DNA from 2 places in the Dorea sp. OM07-5 genome. Region 2 is predicted to be linked to the other one. Evidence: riboswitches for the same ligand, from Rfam matches in the RefSeq annotation. Region 2 holds a riboswitch; the other holds the start of a gene.
The links. A riboswitch is a leader RNA that binds a small molecule or an ion and turns the genes downstream of it on or off. The one in region 2 is predicted to bind FMN.
Positions count from the first base shown of each region.

Region 1 (7,841 bases), on a different contig from region 2:
TTTGATGTGATAAATTCATTAAATCGTCCTGCTACGATTCCTACTTTCATGTCTGTTGCAACTAATTTTCCTTCTAATGTATTCATGTCTTATCCTCTTTTCTTTTTCAGAGTCATTTCCGGCTCTGTTTTATTTATGTATTGTTCCTGAACAATCTGCTTCTGTCAAAATTATCCCTCTGTTTTGTCTGTTTAAAATTGTAATAAATGTCCCATACGTTCCTGCTTTGTCTTCAAATATTTCAAATCATAATTCGTTGCATCCATCTGGATCGGCACGCGCTTGCTGATCTCCATTCCGTAATCCTGGAGCTGATATACTTTATCCGGATTGTTTGTCAGAAGACGAAGCGAACGGATTCCAAGCTCTCTTAAAATCTGTGCTCCGATATAGTACTCTCTCTGGTCTGCCTCAAATCCCAGTGCCAGATTTGCATCCAATGTATCCATCCCATTATCCTGCAGACAATAAGCCTTTAATTTATTAACCAGACCGATTCCGCGTCCTTCCTGCCGCATATATAAAAGTACTCCACGTCCTTCTTTTGCAATTTCTTTCATGGAACATTCAAACTGCTGTCCACAGTCGCAACGGAGAGATCCAAATACATCTCCGGTAAGGCACTCCGAATGTACCCGGCATAACACATTTTCTCCCTCTCCGATCTCGCCCATAACAAGCGCAATGTGATGTTCCTGATTCAATTTATTCACATAACAATACGCAGTAAATAATCCGTATTTTGTCGGCATCTTCGTTACTGCCTCGCAGGAAACGAGTGTTTCTTTTACTTTTCTGTACTCCTGCAGCTCTTTGATAGTCATTGTCGGAATTCCATGTTTTTCTGCAAATGCTTTTAATTCGCTTGTACGCATCATCGTACCGTCTTCCTTCATGATCTCACAACACAGCCCACATTCTTTAAGCCCGGCTAAGCGCATAAGATCTACGGTTGCTTCTGTATGTCCGTTCCGTACCAGCACACCGCCGTCTCTTGCAACCAGCGGGAACATATGTCCCGGTCGCCTGAAATCTTCCGGTTTTGCACCGTCTTCAATGCATTTTCTTGCTGTAAATCCACGTTCCTCTGCTGATATTCCGGTTGTTGTATCCACATGGTCAATAGATACGGTAAACGCAGTTTCGTGATTATCTGTATTGTGTGCAACCATTGGTGCCAGTGAAAGGCTTGCTGCTACTTCTTTGCTCATCGGCATACAGATTAGCCCTTTCGCATGCACTGCCATAAAGTTTACATTTTCTGTTGTCGCATACTGTGCCGCACAGATCAGATCACCTTCATTCTCTCTGGTCTCGTCATCCATAACAAGAATATTTTTCCCATCCCGCAATGCTTGTAAAGCATTTTCTATCTTTTGAAATTTCATAGTTTCTCTCCTTCTATTTTACTAAATTATTAATTCTCTGCTGAACCTGTCATCGACAGTTTCCTCTTGATCTCCTGTCTGTTAATACCCGTAACGTTCCAAAAATTCTGCCGTAATTCCACTTGATTTTGAAGATTTACCATTTTTTCTATCTGTATTTCCTTCTGGTTTCTGCAAATTACTGTTCCTTTCCCGCAAGAATTTTTCCACATATTTTCCGATACAGTCTGTTTCCAGGTTTACCGGATCCCCCACTTTCTTTTCCTGCAGTGCAGTATGACTCAGTGTATGTGGAATAACAGATACCTGAAAGGTTTTATCGTCAACTGCCGCTACTGTCAGACTGATTCCATCGATTGTGATCGATCCTTTTTCTACTATATAGTGTAGTATCCCAGCTGTTGTTTCAATCGTATACCATATTGCAATACTGTCTCTTTGCATTTTGCGGATTGTGCCTGTCCCATCGATATGTCCGCTGACAATGTGACCGCCAAATCTTCCGTTTGCCGCCATTGCCCGTTCCAGATTCACTTTGCTTCCTCTTCTAAGAAGTTTAAGGGAAGTCCGGTTCATTGTCTCATGCATAACATCTGCACAAAAACTGTCCGTGTCATATTTCGTCACTGTCAGACAAATACCGTTGACGGCGATGCTGTCTCCTATATGAATATCTTTTAATATTTCCTTTGTCTGGATCTGAAGACGGATTGAGGCATCTTCTGTCCGGATACTGCTTACCTTTCCAACCTCTTCTATGATTCCTGTAAACATTTATATTTCACATCGCTTTCTATTAAAAAATCTTCTCCGATCTGTTTGAGCCGACTGTTCACCAGTTGATATGCATCTGCCGGTTCATCAACGCCCATACCGCCTACCGGTCCGATTCCGGTGCCCCCGAAAATCTTCGGTGCAATATAAGTCTGTACACGGTCCACAATCTGTGCTTCTAATGCACTTGCATTTAATGTGCCGCCTCCTTCCAGCAAAATGCTGTCAATTCCAAGTGCTCCGATTTTCTGTACAAGCTCTTTAAGATCTATTTTCCCATTCTTCTTACTGATCACCAGAACTTCACAGCCTGCTTTTTGATAAAGTTCTATTTTCTCCCGGTTTGTTTCACATGTTGCAAAAATTGTCCTTACCTGCCTTGCTGTCTTCACAATCTGCGAATCCGTTGAAGTGCGAAGCGACGTATCACAAATGATACGGACCGGATCTTTTCCATTGGCAATCCGGCAGGTCAAAAGCGGATCATCTTTTCTGACTGTTTCACTTCCTACCATGATCGCCTGATATTCCAGTCTTGTTTTCTGAACGCACATTCTTGCCGTCTCACCGGTAATCCATTTGGATTTTCCGCTTGCAGTTGCAATCTTTCCGTCCATCGTCATTGCATATTTCATTAATATATAAGGAATTTTTGTTGTTATATATTTCCGAAAAATATGTGTCAGTTCCATGCATTCTTTTTCCAGAACCCCAACTTCTACTTCCACGCCTTTTGATTTCAAAAGCGCAATACTTTTTCCTGCCATCAAAGGATTCGGATCTGTCATTCCTACAACAACTTTTCGAATCCTGTGTTCTAAGATTGCTTCCGTACATGGCGGCGTCTTTCCATAATGACAACAAGGTTCCAAAGTCACATAAAGAGTTGCTCCTTCCGAAGATTCTTTGCAGTTCTTTAATGCATTGCGCTCTGCATGCAGTCCGCCATAATATTCGTGATAACCTTCCCCGATAATCTTTCCGTCTTTGACAACCACAGCACCTACCAGCGGATTCGGGTTCACTCTTCCCTTTCCTTTTTCAGCAAGCGTAATCGCACGCTGCATATAAAATTCTTTCTCATCTGTCATTCCTTTTTCACCTCCTGTTTTCTACAGCAATAAAACACGTTTTGCGAGTTTTATTTGCTGATTAGCGGGTCGTTAAATGCAACCATTCAAGCATGGCGCATTTTCCTCGTCGCCATAACAAAAAAGAAAATGCCTTGAATTCTACCTCATTCAAGACATTTAAAAGTTTCTTTTGATTATTTTATCAGATATAAAATATAAAAAGCTCTGAAATGGATGTTCATTCCAGAGCTAAATGTTCAAATCTGATTCTTCGTATTGCTTATCAAAGATTCTTCTCATCTTCTTTCATCCAGACTATACTGTCGGCTTCGGAATCTCACCGAATCATACCTTACGGCTCGCGGGCTTTACCGCCGGTAGGGACTTACACCCTGCCCTGAAGATAGTTATTCAATTGACTGCCTTTATTATAGCACTGCGCAAGAATCTGTCAAGAGAGAGTTTTATCCCCACACTTCTTCTGCTACTTCTTTAACGAGTGCAAGTTTTGCCCATTGTTCTTCTTCTGTAAGTTTGTTTCCAATCTCGCAGGAAGCGAATCCACACTGCGGACTTAAACACAGACGGGAAAGTGGTATATATTTTGCAGCTTCATGAATTCTTGCAATGATCTTGTCTTTGTCTTCCAGTTGCGCAGATTTTGTTGTCACAAGTCCGAGTACAACTTTCTTCTCGCCCGATACGGCTGCCAATGGCTCAAATCCACCGGAGCGCTCATCGTCAAATTCCAGATAATATGCGTCTACATTTTCTCTTGCAAATAATACTTTTGCAACGCTGTCATATGCTCCGCTGCTTGCATAAGTAGAATGAAAATTACCGCGACATACATGTGTATTGATGATCATATCCTCTGGTTTTCCTTCAATTGCAAGATTATTAATACGAACAAGCTGCTCTTTGATCGCTTCCAATCCTTCTTCATCTGTTCCGAAAAATGCTTTTGCATTTGGATCTACCAGCATGCCCCAGGAGCAGTCATCTAACTGTAAATTTCTGCATCCTGCTGCATACAGATCTTTGATCACTTTACGGTATCCTTCTGCAATATCCTGCACCAATTCTTCTGTATCTTCATAATATTTGCTCGTATTCGGCATTGCAAATGGCATGATCATCTGTTCTAAAAACTGTGCCGGAGCAGGAATTGTCTGTTTTGCAACTGTGTTTTCATCTTCCAGTGCTTTCACAAAACGGAAATGCTCTACAAACGGATGCTCTCCTGTTACAGCTACTTTTCCTGTCAGGTAAGTGTCATCGATCATAGCTGCTTCCCCGTGGAACGGAAGTCCTGTCTCTGTTTTGCTGTGTCCGACTCCGTCAAATCCCCACATGAAATCCAGATGCCAGGTTGCTCTTCTGAACTCTCCGTCTGTGAGCACTTTGTATCCTGCTGCCTTCTGTTTTTCAACCAGTGCGCGGATTTCCTGATCTTCTACACTTGTCAGTTCTTCTTTTGTAATGGTTCCTGCCTCATATTTGCTTCTTGCCACTTTCAGCGCTTCCGGACGCAAAAAGCTTCCTACATAATCATATCGAAATGGTGTGTTCTGTTTTGCCATTGTAATTCCTCCTCTGTAATCTATTTTTATTTGCTTTGGTATCTTGTGTACAATGGCTATTATATCGGCATTCCTGTTATTCGTAAAATACACAAAAATAGTTGTTTGTCATAACTTTAAGCTATATCAAGCAACTATTTCTTATACGCATTATTTATAATTAAACTCTAAAAAACTATGGTGACAGCGGATTTGTAGCATATTTCCGCAGTGCCTTAAGATACGCATCTCCAAGTTTACTCGGATGAAATTTCTTATGCAACAGAATTCCAATCTCCATCTCACCTTCTTCATCCAGCGGAACTGCAACAATGTCTGAACTATTCAGATCTTCATCAATCACACCACTGCACACCGTATATCCATTCAGACCGATCAGCAGATTAAATAATGTTGCCCGGTCTCTTACACGAATATTTTTCGGACGCTCTACCATGCTGAATATTTCCTCCGAAAAATAAAATGCATTATGCTCTCCCTGTTCAAACGACAGGTACGGATATGGTTTCAGTTCTTCCATTGTCACGCTTTTCCTGCCTGCAAGCGGACTTCCGGAACTTACAAAAATATGCGGTCGTGCGACAAACAGTCTCTCAAAGCGGAGATCATTCGACTTCAGAAGCTTGTCGATCACCGCTTCATTAAAGCAGTTCTTATATAAGATTCCGATTTCACTTTTCAGACTTGCCACATCTTCAATGATTTCATATGTCTGTGTTTCGCGTAGAGAAAAATCATATTTTTCATTTCCATATTCTTTAATCAAGTCAACAAAAGCGTTTACTGCGAAAGAATAATGTTGCGTCGATACACAGAATTCCTGTTTTCTGGCACTTTTATTCATGTATTTTTCTTCCAGAAGTTCTGCCTGTTCCAACACCTGTCTTGCATATGCAAGAAATTCTTCACCGTCTTTTGATACAACAATTCCTTTGTTGGTCCGATCAAAGATCCGCACATGCATTTCTTTTTCCAGCTCTTTGATTGATTTTGTCAGACTCGGCTGTGAAATAAACAGTTCTTTTGCAGCTTCTGTCATCGTACCTGCCTTTGCAACTGTAACTACATATTTTAATTGTGCCAGTGTCATCCTCCCTGCTCCTTCCTGTGTGGCATTTGGTGTTATCATACTTTCTTTTTCCTTTCATTGTCAACTTTTTTTGATTCTTGTCTTGAATCCCCTATTACCCTCCGCTATAATAGGTTATTGATGATTGGAGGAAAAAAATATGATTTCTACAAAAGGCAGGTATGCCCTTCGCGTTATGTTAGATCTTGCCATGCAGGATCCTGAGCGTTATATTCCGCTGAAGGAAATTGCCTCAAGGCAGGAACTCTCAGAAAAATATCTGGAGATCATCCTGAAAACACTTGTAAAACAGAAACTATTACGGGGTATGCGTGGAAAAGGCGGCGGATATCAGCTGACACGCGCACCGAAAGACTATACCGTTGGCGAGATTCTCATGCTTACCGAAGGTAATTTATCTTCCGTAGCCTGTCTTGCACCGGATGCTGAATCCTGTGACCGTGCTTCGTGCTGTCTCACATTACCAATGTGGCAAAAATTCGATTCTATGGTGCATGATTTCTTTTTTGGCATTACCTTAGCCGACCTTTTGGAAAATCGCTCTGGTCAAACAACAGAAAATCAATCACAGGAGTTGTAACAAATGAAATTTATTAAACAATTTGGCATTATTCTTGCCATCTCTTTTATCGGAGAGATTATGAATTATCTGATTCCTCTCCCGGTTCCGGCAAGTATCTACGGTCTTGTTCTGATGCTTCTCTGTCTGCATTTTGGAATTGTACATATTGATTCCGTGAAGGATTCCGGCAAATTTCTCATAGAAATCATGCCACTCATGTTCATTCCTGCGGCCGTAGGTCTGATCGAATCCTGGAAAACCATCGGTTCCAAAATCGGAACTTACCTTATTATAACGGTATTATCTACCATCTTTGTTATGATTGTCGCCGGTCACACGACACAGGCATTTATCCGCTTTTCAAAAAGCAAAGACAATCAGGAAAGGAAGGACTCATGAATTTTTTTGAAAACTCTGTCTTCTTCGGCGTCACAATAAGTCTGATCGCTTATGGCTTTGGTCACGCCCTACAGGGCAAGTTTAAGCTGGCTATACTGAACCCGCTCCTCATCTCTGTGGCATCTATTATCGCCCTGCTTGCGGTCACCCACATTGATTACAAAGCTTATTACAGTGGCGCACAGTACCTGAGTTATCTGCTCACGCCTGCAACCGTCTGTCTGGCAATTCCATTGTATGAACAGTTCGAGCTGCTGAAGAAAAATCTGGCTGCTGTCATATGTGGAATCTTCTCCGGAGTTTTTGCATCCTTATGTTCCATTCTTGCAATGGCTGTATTCTTCGGCTTATCCCACAAAGAATACATTACATTCCTTCCGAAGTCTATTACAACAGCAATTGGCATTGGTGTATCAGAAGAACTTGGCGGATATGTGACATTAACGGTTGCCGTAATTATCCTGACCGGTATTCTCGGTAATATTATTGCGCCGTTTATCTGTCGCCATTTCCGAATTACAGAACCGATTGCACGCGGAATTGCTATTGGAAGTGCTTCGCACGCCATCGGTACTGCAAGAGCTATGGAAATGGGCGAGATTGAAGGTGCAATGAGCAGTCTTTCCATTGCGGTGTCGGGACTTATCACAGTTATCGGTGCATCCATATTTGCACAATTTATGTAGTATCAAATAACTATGGAGGATTCTTTATGCGAAAACTTGTAATTTATCTTTCGAGTTATAAAAAAGAGAGCTTTCTGGCTCCCTTTTTCAAACTTCTGGAAGTCGTTTTCGATCTGATCGTACCACTGGTTGTGGCACGGATCATCGACGTGGGCATTGTGAACAATGACCGCATTTACATTTTACAGCAATTTCTTATCCTGCTCCTGATGGCAGCGATCGGACTTGCCTGCAGCTTTACGGCACAATTTTACGCCGCAAGAGCCAGCGTAGGCTTTGCTACAAA
Region 1 is NZ_QUKZ01000015.1:22,575-30,415, reverse strand. Features, by position in the region: gene ribH (6,7-dimethyl-8-ribityllumazine synthase) at 1-86, opposite strand, end outside; gene DXC04_RS12545 (bifunctional 3,4-dihydroxy-2-butanone-4-phosphate synthase/GTP cyclohydrolase II) at 192-1,388, opposite strand; gene ribE (riboflavin synthase) at 1,470-2,162, opposite strand; gene ribD (bifunctional diaminohydroxyphosphoribosylaminopyrimidine deaminase/5-amino-6-(5-phosphoribosylamino)uracil reductase RibD) at 2,144-3,253, opposite strand; FMN riboswitch at 3,530-3,644, opposite strand; gene DXC04_RS12530 (5-methyltetrahydropteroyltriglutamate--homocysteine S-methyltransferase) at 3,700-4,818, opposite strand; gene DXC04_RS12525 (LysR family transcriptional regulator) at 4,994-5,908, opposite strand; gene DXC04_RS12520 (RrF2 family transcriptional regulator) at 6,048-6,488, shown strand; gene DXC04_RS12515 (CidA/LrgA family protein) at 6,492-6,869, shown strand; gene DXC04_RS12510 (LrgB family protein) at 6,866-7,555, shown strand; gene DXC04_RS12505 (ABC transporter ATP-binding protein) at 7,582-7,841, shown strand, end outside.
Region 1: another riboswitch for FMN. It lies ahead of ribD (bifunctional diaminohydroxyphosphoribosylaminopyrimidine deaminase/5-amino-6-(5-phosphoribosylamino)uracil reductase RibD); the one in region 2 lies ahead of DXC04_RS00270 (ECF transporter S component).

Region 2 (7,841 bases):
CCAACATAGCTGGAATTATCATATGCACCATCGTAGTCACTTGCATAATTGATAAATGCATGCGCAAGGTCAACGTTTTTGGCATTTTTCGGAATAACCATCGCATCGGACCACTGGTTTGTTCCGCTGTCTGGAAGATAGTATCCCATTTTCGGATTTTCCGCCATGACATAAGTTGCATCTCCGGAATAGATAAGCCCCAGCGCTTTTCTCGCCTGTGCCATATTATCGATGATCTCATCCGTCACGATCTCCGGCTTCATCGTTCCCACGCATTTCAGAAGCCACTGGTAAGCCTTATCAATCTCTCCCTGATCACTGGTATTCATCGAATATCCAAGTGACTTTAATGCCATCATGAAAGAATCTCTCTCTGAATCATACAGGTAAATATCTCCTTTGTATTTCTGATCCAGGAAAATATTATATCCTTCTTTTTTCAAATCTTCTTCGGATACCTTTGTCTTGTCATAGACAATCCCGACAGTTCCCCAGAAATACGGAACCGAATATTCATTTTTCGGATCATACGGCAGTCCTTTGACCGCTTTATTCAGCTTATCCATACAGGTCAGCTTTGATTTATCCAGTTTTTGTAAATATCCTTCGGAAATCAGACGCTCAATCATATAATCACTCGGAACGAGAATATCATACGCTTCTTTATTTGCGACTTTGATGTACATCTGTTCATTGGAATCAAAGTTCTCCAGCATAACTTTCGCACCGGTTTCTTTTTCAAAGTCCTGAATGATATGTTCACCGACATATTCTCCCCAGTTATAAATCCTGAGTGTCTGTCCTTCAAACGGACGTTTGTTCTGTGCTCCGCCGAACTGCGCAACACATATGACCGCAACCAGCGCCGCACAGACGGCTGTGACCGGTATCCACATTCTCCTTCTTCTGACTACATCTGTCTTCTTTCTTTTGCTTGCCAGCATTGGCATAATATTGATCACCAGAAGTACGATCGTAATAATCACAACAACAAGCGTAGAAATCGCGTTAATGCTCGGATTCACTCGTTTGCTCATTGTATACACCATAATACTTAAGTTCTTTACACCTCGTCCGGTTACGAAATAAGAAATGATAAAATCATCTACGGACATGGTAAATGCAATCAGCGCTCCGGACACGATTCCCGGTGTGATCTGTGGCACAATAACTTTCGTCAGAGCCTGCCACGGTGTTGCCCCAAGGTCCATTGCCGCATCTGCCAGGTTCGGATCCAGTGAGCGAATCTTCGGCATCACGGAAAGCATGACATATGGGATACAGAATGCAATGTGCGCAAGCAGCATCGTCACATAGCCTTTTTCCACACGGAATGTGATAAATAACAGCATAAATCCAATCGCTGTTACAATTTCCGGGTTCATAAGCGGCAGATTATTGACCTGATCCATCAGATCACGCACAACTTTTTTTGACTTACTTATTCCAATTGCAGAAATTGTTCCTACAATTGTGGAAATAATTGTAGCCAGCACCGCCACACTGAATGTTGTAGAGAGCGCCTCCATCATATCGCTGGAATCCAGCATATGCCGGTACCAGCGCAGTGAAAATCCGGTAAAACTTGTCAGTGATTTTCCATCGTTAAATGAAAAAATAATCATATATAATATTGGAAGGTAGAAAAAGATGACTGAAAGTACCATCAAGATCTTCCCGATCCGTCGTTTCTTTTGTTTCATCTTTTATACCCCCTTTCCGCCCTGATTATGCTGCTCCACTTTCCGTACAGCCATCATCAAAAGCATCATAATAATCGCCATGATCATAGACACCGCACTTCCGAAATTCCACTCTCCGACTGTGATAAACTGGTTTTCGATCATATTTCCGATAAGGAAATACTGACCGCCTCCAAGCAGCTTCGGAATAAAGAACGAGCTGACTGCCGGAAGGAATACAAGCGTAATTCCATTAATTACTCCCGGCATGGAAAGTGGCAAAGTAATTCTGCGGAAAGTCTGTGCGGGACTGGCCCCGAGATCCGCACTCGCTTCAATCAGCGAATAATCCATCTTGCTTAAGGACGTCTGGATCTGCAGGATCATAAACGGAAGAAAGTTATATACCATACCGAGCAGTACGGCGCCCTCTGTATAGAGAAGCTCTACATTTCCAAGTCCGAAAAATCCAAGTATTTTCTGAAAAATACCACCGTTGCTCAGAAGTCCGATCCATGCGTATGTTCGCACAAGCATGTTGATCCACATCGGCAGTGTAATGCATAAAATCAATATATTCTGTACTTTTTCTGTGCTTCTTGCTATATAATATGCGATCGGATAGCCGAGAAGCAGACATAAAACGGTTGTCTTCACCGCAATCAGTATGGAACGCCAGAGGATTAATAAGAAATCCGGATCGGTAAAAAATTTGGCATAATGTTCCAGTGTGAACGAGAAAGAAATGATGCTGTTGCCTTGATTCATTACAGAATACAGTGCGATCAGTGCCATCGGAAGAACAAGCATCATCACTGCCCACACGATATACGGCCATGCAAGCTGCTGAAAACGTTTCATCTAGTACACCACCTTTGACATGACATGAATATCTTCCGGGAAGAATGTCAGGCCGACCTCCTGTCCTTCCTCCGAATAATCAGTTGTATGGATCTTAAATTCGCGACCGGTTGTTGAAAATGTGATCTGATATACACCTTCTGTCACTTCTTCCGGTTCAAAGTCATAATCTACACTGATGTCCACACTCTGATCTTCATCACTTAACTTCCAGCCCTGTGCATTTGCCCATGTTTTCAGATCTGTATCCAATGCCTGTGAATCATTGATCTCATCTACTGTTTTGAAGAAGTTGAACGCCATAACCGCTTCATTTGCCTTTTCATTCTTAACGAACGGCTGGTTGACTACAAAGATTGTTCTCTCGATGCTTGTTCCATCTGCGGTTGTAAATGTAACCGGATACTGTCCTTCTTCTTTCTCCAGTTCGTATTCTACTTTTGCAATGGATATATAATCATCTGTCTCTACTTCCCATGCCTGCGCATTGGAGAACGCGATAATCTCTTTATCATCCATTTCTTCCACATCGTCAACATCAACATAGAAGTTGTTTGCACTGATTTTTTCTTTTCCGTCTTCACTTGTCACTTCGTGATTGCGGATGACACGCATATTTACCGTAACGCTGGTTCCCGGAACTGTCTCCACCATGATTTCATAATGAACACCTTTGAACAGCACACTCAAAACTTCTCCGGTCATCTTGCCATCTTTTACATCTACAATATCAATATCTTCCGGACGGATGACAACGTCTACTTTTTCATTCTTCTTAAATCCATAATCCACGCAGTCAAATACAATATCATCAAACATGACTTTATAATCATCAATCATCGTTCCTGATAAAATGTTGCTTTCACCGATAAAGTTTGCTACGAAACGGTTTGCCGGTTCATTGTAAATATCCTGCGGCGAACCGATCTGCTGGATCTCACCATTTTTCATAACAACGATCTTATCCGACATCGTAAGTGCCTCTTCCTGATCATGTGTTACGAAAATAAAGGTGATACCGACCTCCTGCTGGATCCGTTTCAACTCATACTGCATCTCTTTTCTGAGTTTCAGGTCAAGCGCAGCAAGCGGCTCATCAAGAAGCAGCACTTTCGGTTCATTGACAAGCGCTCTTGCAATTGCAACACGCTGCTGCTGACCTCCTGAGAGCAGTGTTGTATTCTTGTTTTCAAATCCTTCCAGTCCGATAAGCTTTAACATCTTCATGACTTTCTGGTCAATGATGTCTTTTCCGACTTTTTTTATCTTAAGCCCAAATGCAATATTTTCATAAACACTCAGATGTGGAAAGAGTGCGTATTTCTGAAACACCGTGTTCAGTTCCCGCTCATACGGCGGCTTATTACTGATCTCCTCGCCATCAAAAATCACACTTCCTTCGTCTGCTTCCAGGAATCCTCCCAGAATCCGAAGAAGTGTTGTCTTACCGCAGCCACTTGGCCCGAGCAGTGTTACAAATTCATTTTCATAAATGTCAAGATTGATTCCTTTTAACACAACCTGGCTGTCAAAACTTTTGACAATGTTGCGGAATTCAATGATCTTATTCTCTTCCATCTCACGTCTCCCTTCTATAATCTGTCAGCTATAATATCTTAGCCTTTTATCGTTCTCGTCTGTTTAAAACATCGGCGGGTTGGTGATCCACAATACTTTTGCTTCCCCGCTCCCATGATTATATAAATAATGGCTTCTGGAACCATCCATATAAAACGTTTCCTTCGCCTTTACTTTATATTTCTTCTTGCCACGCACAATTGTTATGCTGCCTTTTAATACATAGCCAAATTCTTCTCCCTGAAACGCCGACACTTCCCGGCTTTTCTGATGTGGCGCCAGTGTTAAAATAATAGGCTCCATCTGGTTCTTTTGTGCATTAGGCACAATCCACTCAATCTGAAAACCTTCCTGTTCATCCACGAAAAAATCCTGCTGTCCGAATACAATCTGATGCTCTTCTTCCTCATGGAAAAAGTCTGACAGATTACTTCCAAGCGCTTCCAGAATATCTTCCAGCGTTGCGATACTCGGCGTTGTCAGATTCCTCTCCACCTGGGACAGAAAGCCTTTTGACAGCTCGCTTCTGGATGCCAGATCATTCAGCGTCAGGTCATTTTGCAAACGCAGTTCTTTCAATTTCTTTCCGATATCCACCCTATCACCTCCGAGATATATTTTCGTTCTGGAGTTTTCTATTACTATACTTTATGTTCAAAATTACCGAACAAAGTTTATTATACACGGTTACGGGAATATTTCAAGAGATTCACAGATTTTTTGAAGCCTGGTTCTAGTTTTTTTGGATATTTTTTCAAAAAAAATTAAAACCTGTATTTCCCACCAGATGGCAACTTGCTGAAAACTGCATTATAATACAAGCAAGGACAGAACCCTAAAAATCAAGGCTCTGTCCTTCTTTTTTTCATCATTATCTAATATTTTCTTCTATCTTCCCATATGGAATATCGGGCTGATCTTCTTATAGATCAAAAATACGATCAACGATACCAGCACACCTTTTAACAGGTTAAATGGCACGATTGCAAAGATGACAAGCGTTGTAACACTTGTAATGTGGCTGTTCACTGCTGTTCCCATGCCAACCAGTGCATCCATCGGCATCTGGAACGCTTTTGCATAAGCCGGTAATAATACGTATGCATTAAGGAAACATCCAAGGATTGTCATAAATAATGTTCCGCTGATCATACCAACGATAGCGCCTGTACGGTTATGCTTTTTCTTGTAGATCAGACCTGCCGGTACCACAAATGCGCATCCGATCAGGAAGTTAGCAATCTCACCTACCCCTGCTGTCATGGTTCCATTTACCGCAAAGTTCAGAATGATCTTGATGAATTCAATCGTTGCTCCTGCCAGTGGTCCCATTGCAAAACATCCGACTAATACCGGAACTTCACTGAAATCGATCTCGTAAAAAGATGGTGCAAACGGAAGCGGAATCTCGAAAAGCATTAATACTAATGCGATTGCAGATAACATTCCAACCTGTGCCATTACACGGATCTTTGTCCTGTTCTTTGTCTGTGCTGCTGCCATTGTTTTTGTACTTGTACTCATATGTTGGTCTCCTTTAAAATACTTATATTTAGAAAGAAAACTTCTGGAACTATGCATTACATCTTGCTGAAGTTTTTATATAGTAAGAAAATCAATTTCCTATTGCAACAATAAAACCCCGGTATCAAACAAAATACCGGGGTAATAATATTGCTTTTTCTATGCATAACTCTTCTCTCATCCAGACTTTACTGTCGGTATCGGAATTACACCGATTCAGCCGGTACATATCATACCGGGTCGCGGACTATACCGCCGGTTGGGACTTTCACCCGACCCCGAAGAATCTTTCTCTTTGTTTTTTATTATAGTGCTGTACTTCTTAAATTGCAAGTGAAACTTTGCCGAAGTCTTATCTCACACAAACATCCATTATGTCTGACTTTCAAAATAACTTTCAAAAATCTAAGACTGTCTGTCACCTGCCGACTTCCGGTCTTCCGGAAGTTCCTGATAACGGATACGTTCGAATGTAAATCCCTGACCTCGCACTTCATTGATCTGTGTGATCGTAATAAATGCGTACGGATCGATGCTGTGGATCATTTCTTTTGTGGAATACAGTTTCCGGTTCGGAATGATGCACATAACACCTTTCTGTTTTTCATGACGATAACCGTTTTCAATATAGATCATCGTTGTTCCAAGATCGAGCTTGGATAATAAATCTTCCCGGATCTCTTCGTATTTCTCAGATATGATGAACAACTGTATCTGTGAAGTTCCAAGCAGCATCACCTTATTTAGTAGTACCGTTGTCAGCACCAGATTCAAAATACCGTACATCACCTGTTCTGAATTAGAAAAGAGAATCTGTGAAGAAAGCACAATAAAATCAACCACATACATAAGCGGTGCCAGTGGAATATGTGCCACTTTGTTCAGGATCAGTGCTATGATGTCGGTTCCGCCTGTAGAAGCACCAACTCTTACAATGATACCAATTCCAATTCCCATAAGCACTCCCGCATAAATTGCGGACAGCAGCTGATTATCTGTCAGCGTTGTAATTCCCGGTATCTTCTGGACAACTGACAGGCAAAGCGGATATAAAAATGTACTTACAATCGTTGTAACTGCAAATTTTTTTCCGAGTATAAAAGCTCCTGACAGGAACAATATGACGTTTACACCTAATAATACAACCGACAGGGACATCGGCACATAATGTGTGATCGTAAGTGCAATACCGGTTGCGCCTCCCATGACAATACCTGTTGGTACGATAAATGCTGCAACTGCAAATGCCAGAATGATATTCCCCAATAATACTCCGGCAAGTGTGATCAATGTTTTTCCCCAATTTTTCTGCATACTAAACACCTCTCGCTTTTTTGTATTTTTTATTAAATTACTTTTGTTAAATTATTTTATTGAATACCTTTCATTGTCAGCTGGATTCTCTTTTTCTTAAGATCCACACTTAAAACTTTGACATCCACGATATCACCAACGCTTACTACTTCCAGTGGATGTTTTACAAATTTCTTATCGCTTAATTCTGAAATGTGTACCAGTCCGTCCTGATGGACACCGATGTCAACAAAGGCTCCAAAATCGATGACATTTCTCACTGTTCCTTTTAATACCATGCCTTCTGTCAGGTCTTTCATTTCCAGAACATCCGTGCGGAGGATCGGTTTTGGCATCTCATCTCGCGGATCTCTTCCCGGTTTCTCCAATTCTTTTACAATATCTTCCAGTGTGATCTCACCAATTCCAAGCTCTTCTGCCAGACGTTTTTTATCACGGATCGTAAGTGATAATCCTGTCAGTTTTCCTCCTTTGATATCATCTACGGAAAATCCCTGCTTCTTCAACAGTTCTTCTGCTGCCGCGTAGGACTCCGGATGTACGCTGGTCGCATCTAACGGATTATCTCCGTCCTGAATACGCATAAAACCTGCACACTGTTCAAATGCTTTCGGTCCCAGTTTTGCTACTTTTAATAATTGTTTCCGGTTTGTAAATTTGCCATTTTCCTCACGATATACAACGATATTTTTGGCAATCGCAGAAGAAATACCGGAGATATAGGAAAGCAACGGTGCGGATGCTGTATTCAGATCGACACCGACTTTATTTACGCAATCTTCTACAACACCGGAAAGTGCTTCGCTTAATTTCTTCTGGTTCATATCATGCTGATACTGTCCGACTCCGATCGATTTCGGATCGATCTTCACAAGCTCAGCA
Region 2 is NZ_QUKZ01000001.1:49,601-57,441, reverse strand. Features, by position in the region: gene DXC04_RS00290 (extracellular solute-binding protein) at 1-1,703, opposite strand, end outside; gene DXC04_RS00285 (ABC transporter permease) at 1,707-2,543, opposite strand; partial or broken gene DXC04_RS16060 (ABC transporter ATP-binding protein) at 3,042-4,121, opposite strand; gene DXC04_RS00275 (helix-turn-helix domain-containing protein) at 4,185-4,718, opposite strand; gene DXC04_RS00270 (ECF transporter S component) at 5,010-5,645, opposite strand; FMN riboswitch at 5,811-5,935, opposite strand; gene DXC04_RS00265 (YitT family protein) at 6,051-6,959, opposite strand; gene DXC04_RS00260 (Tex family protein) at 7,016-7,841, opposite strand, start outside.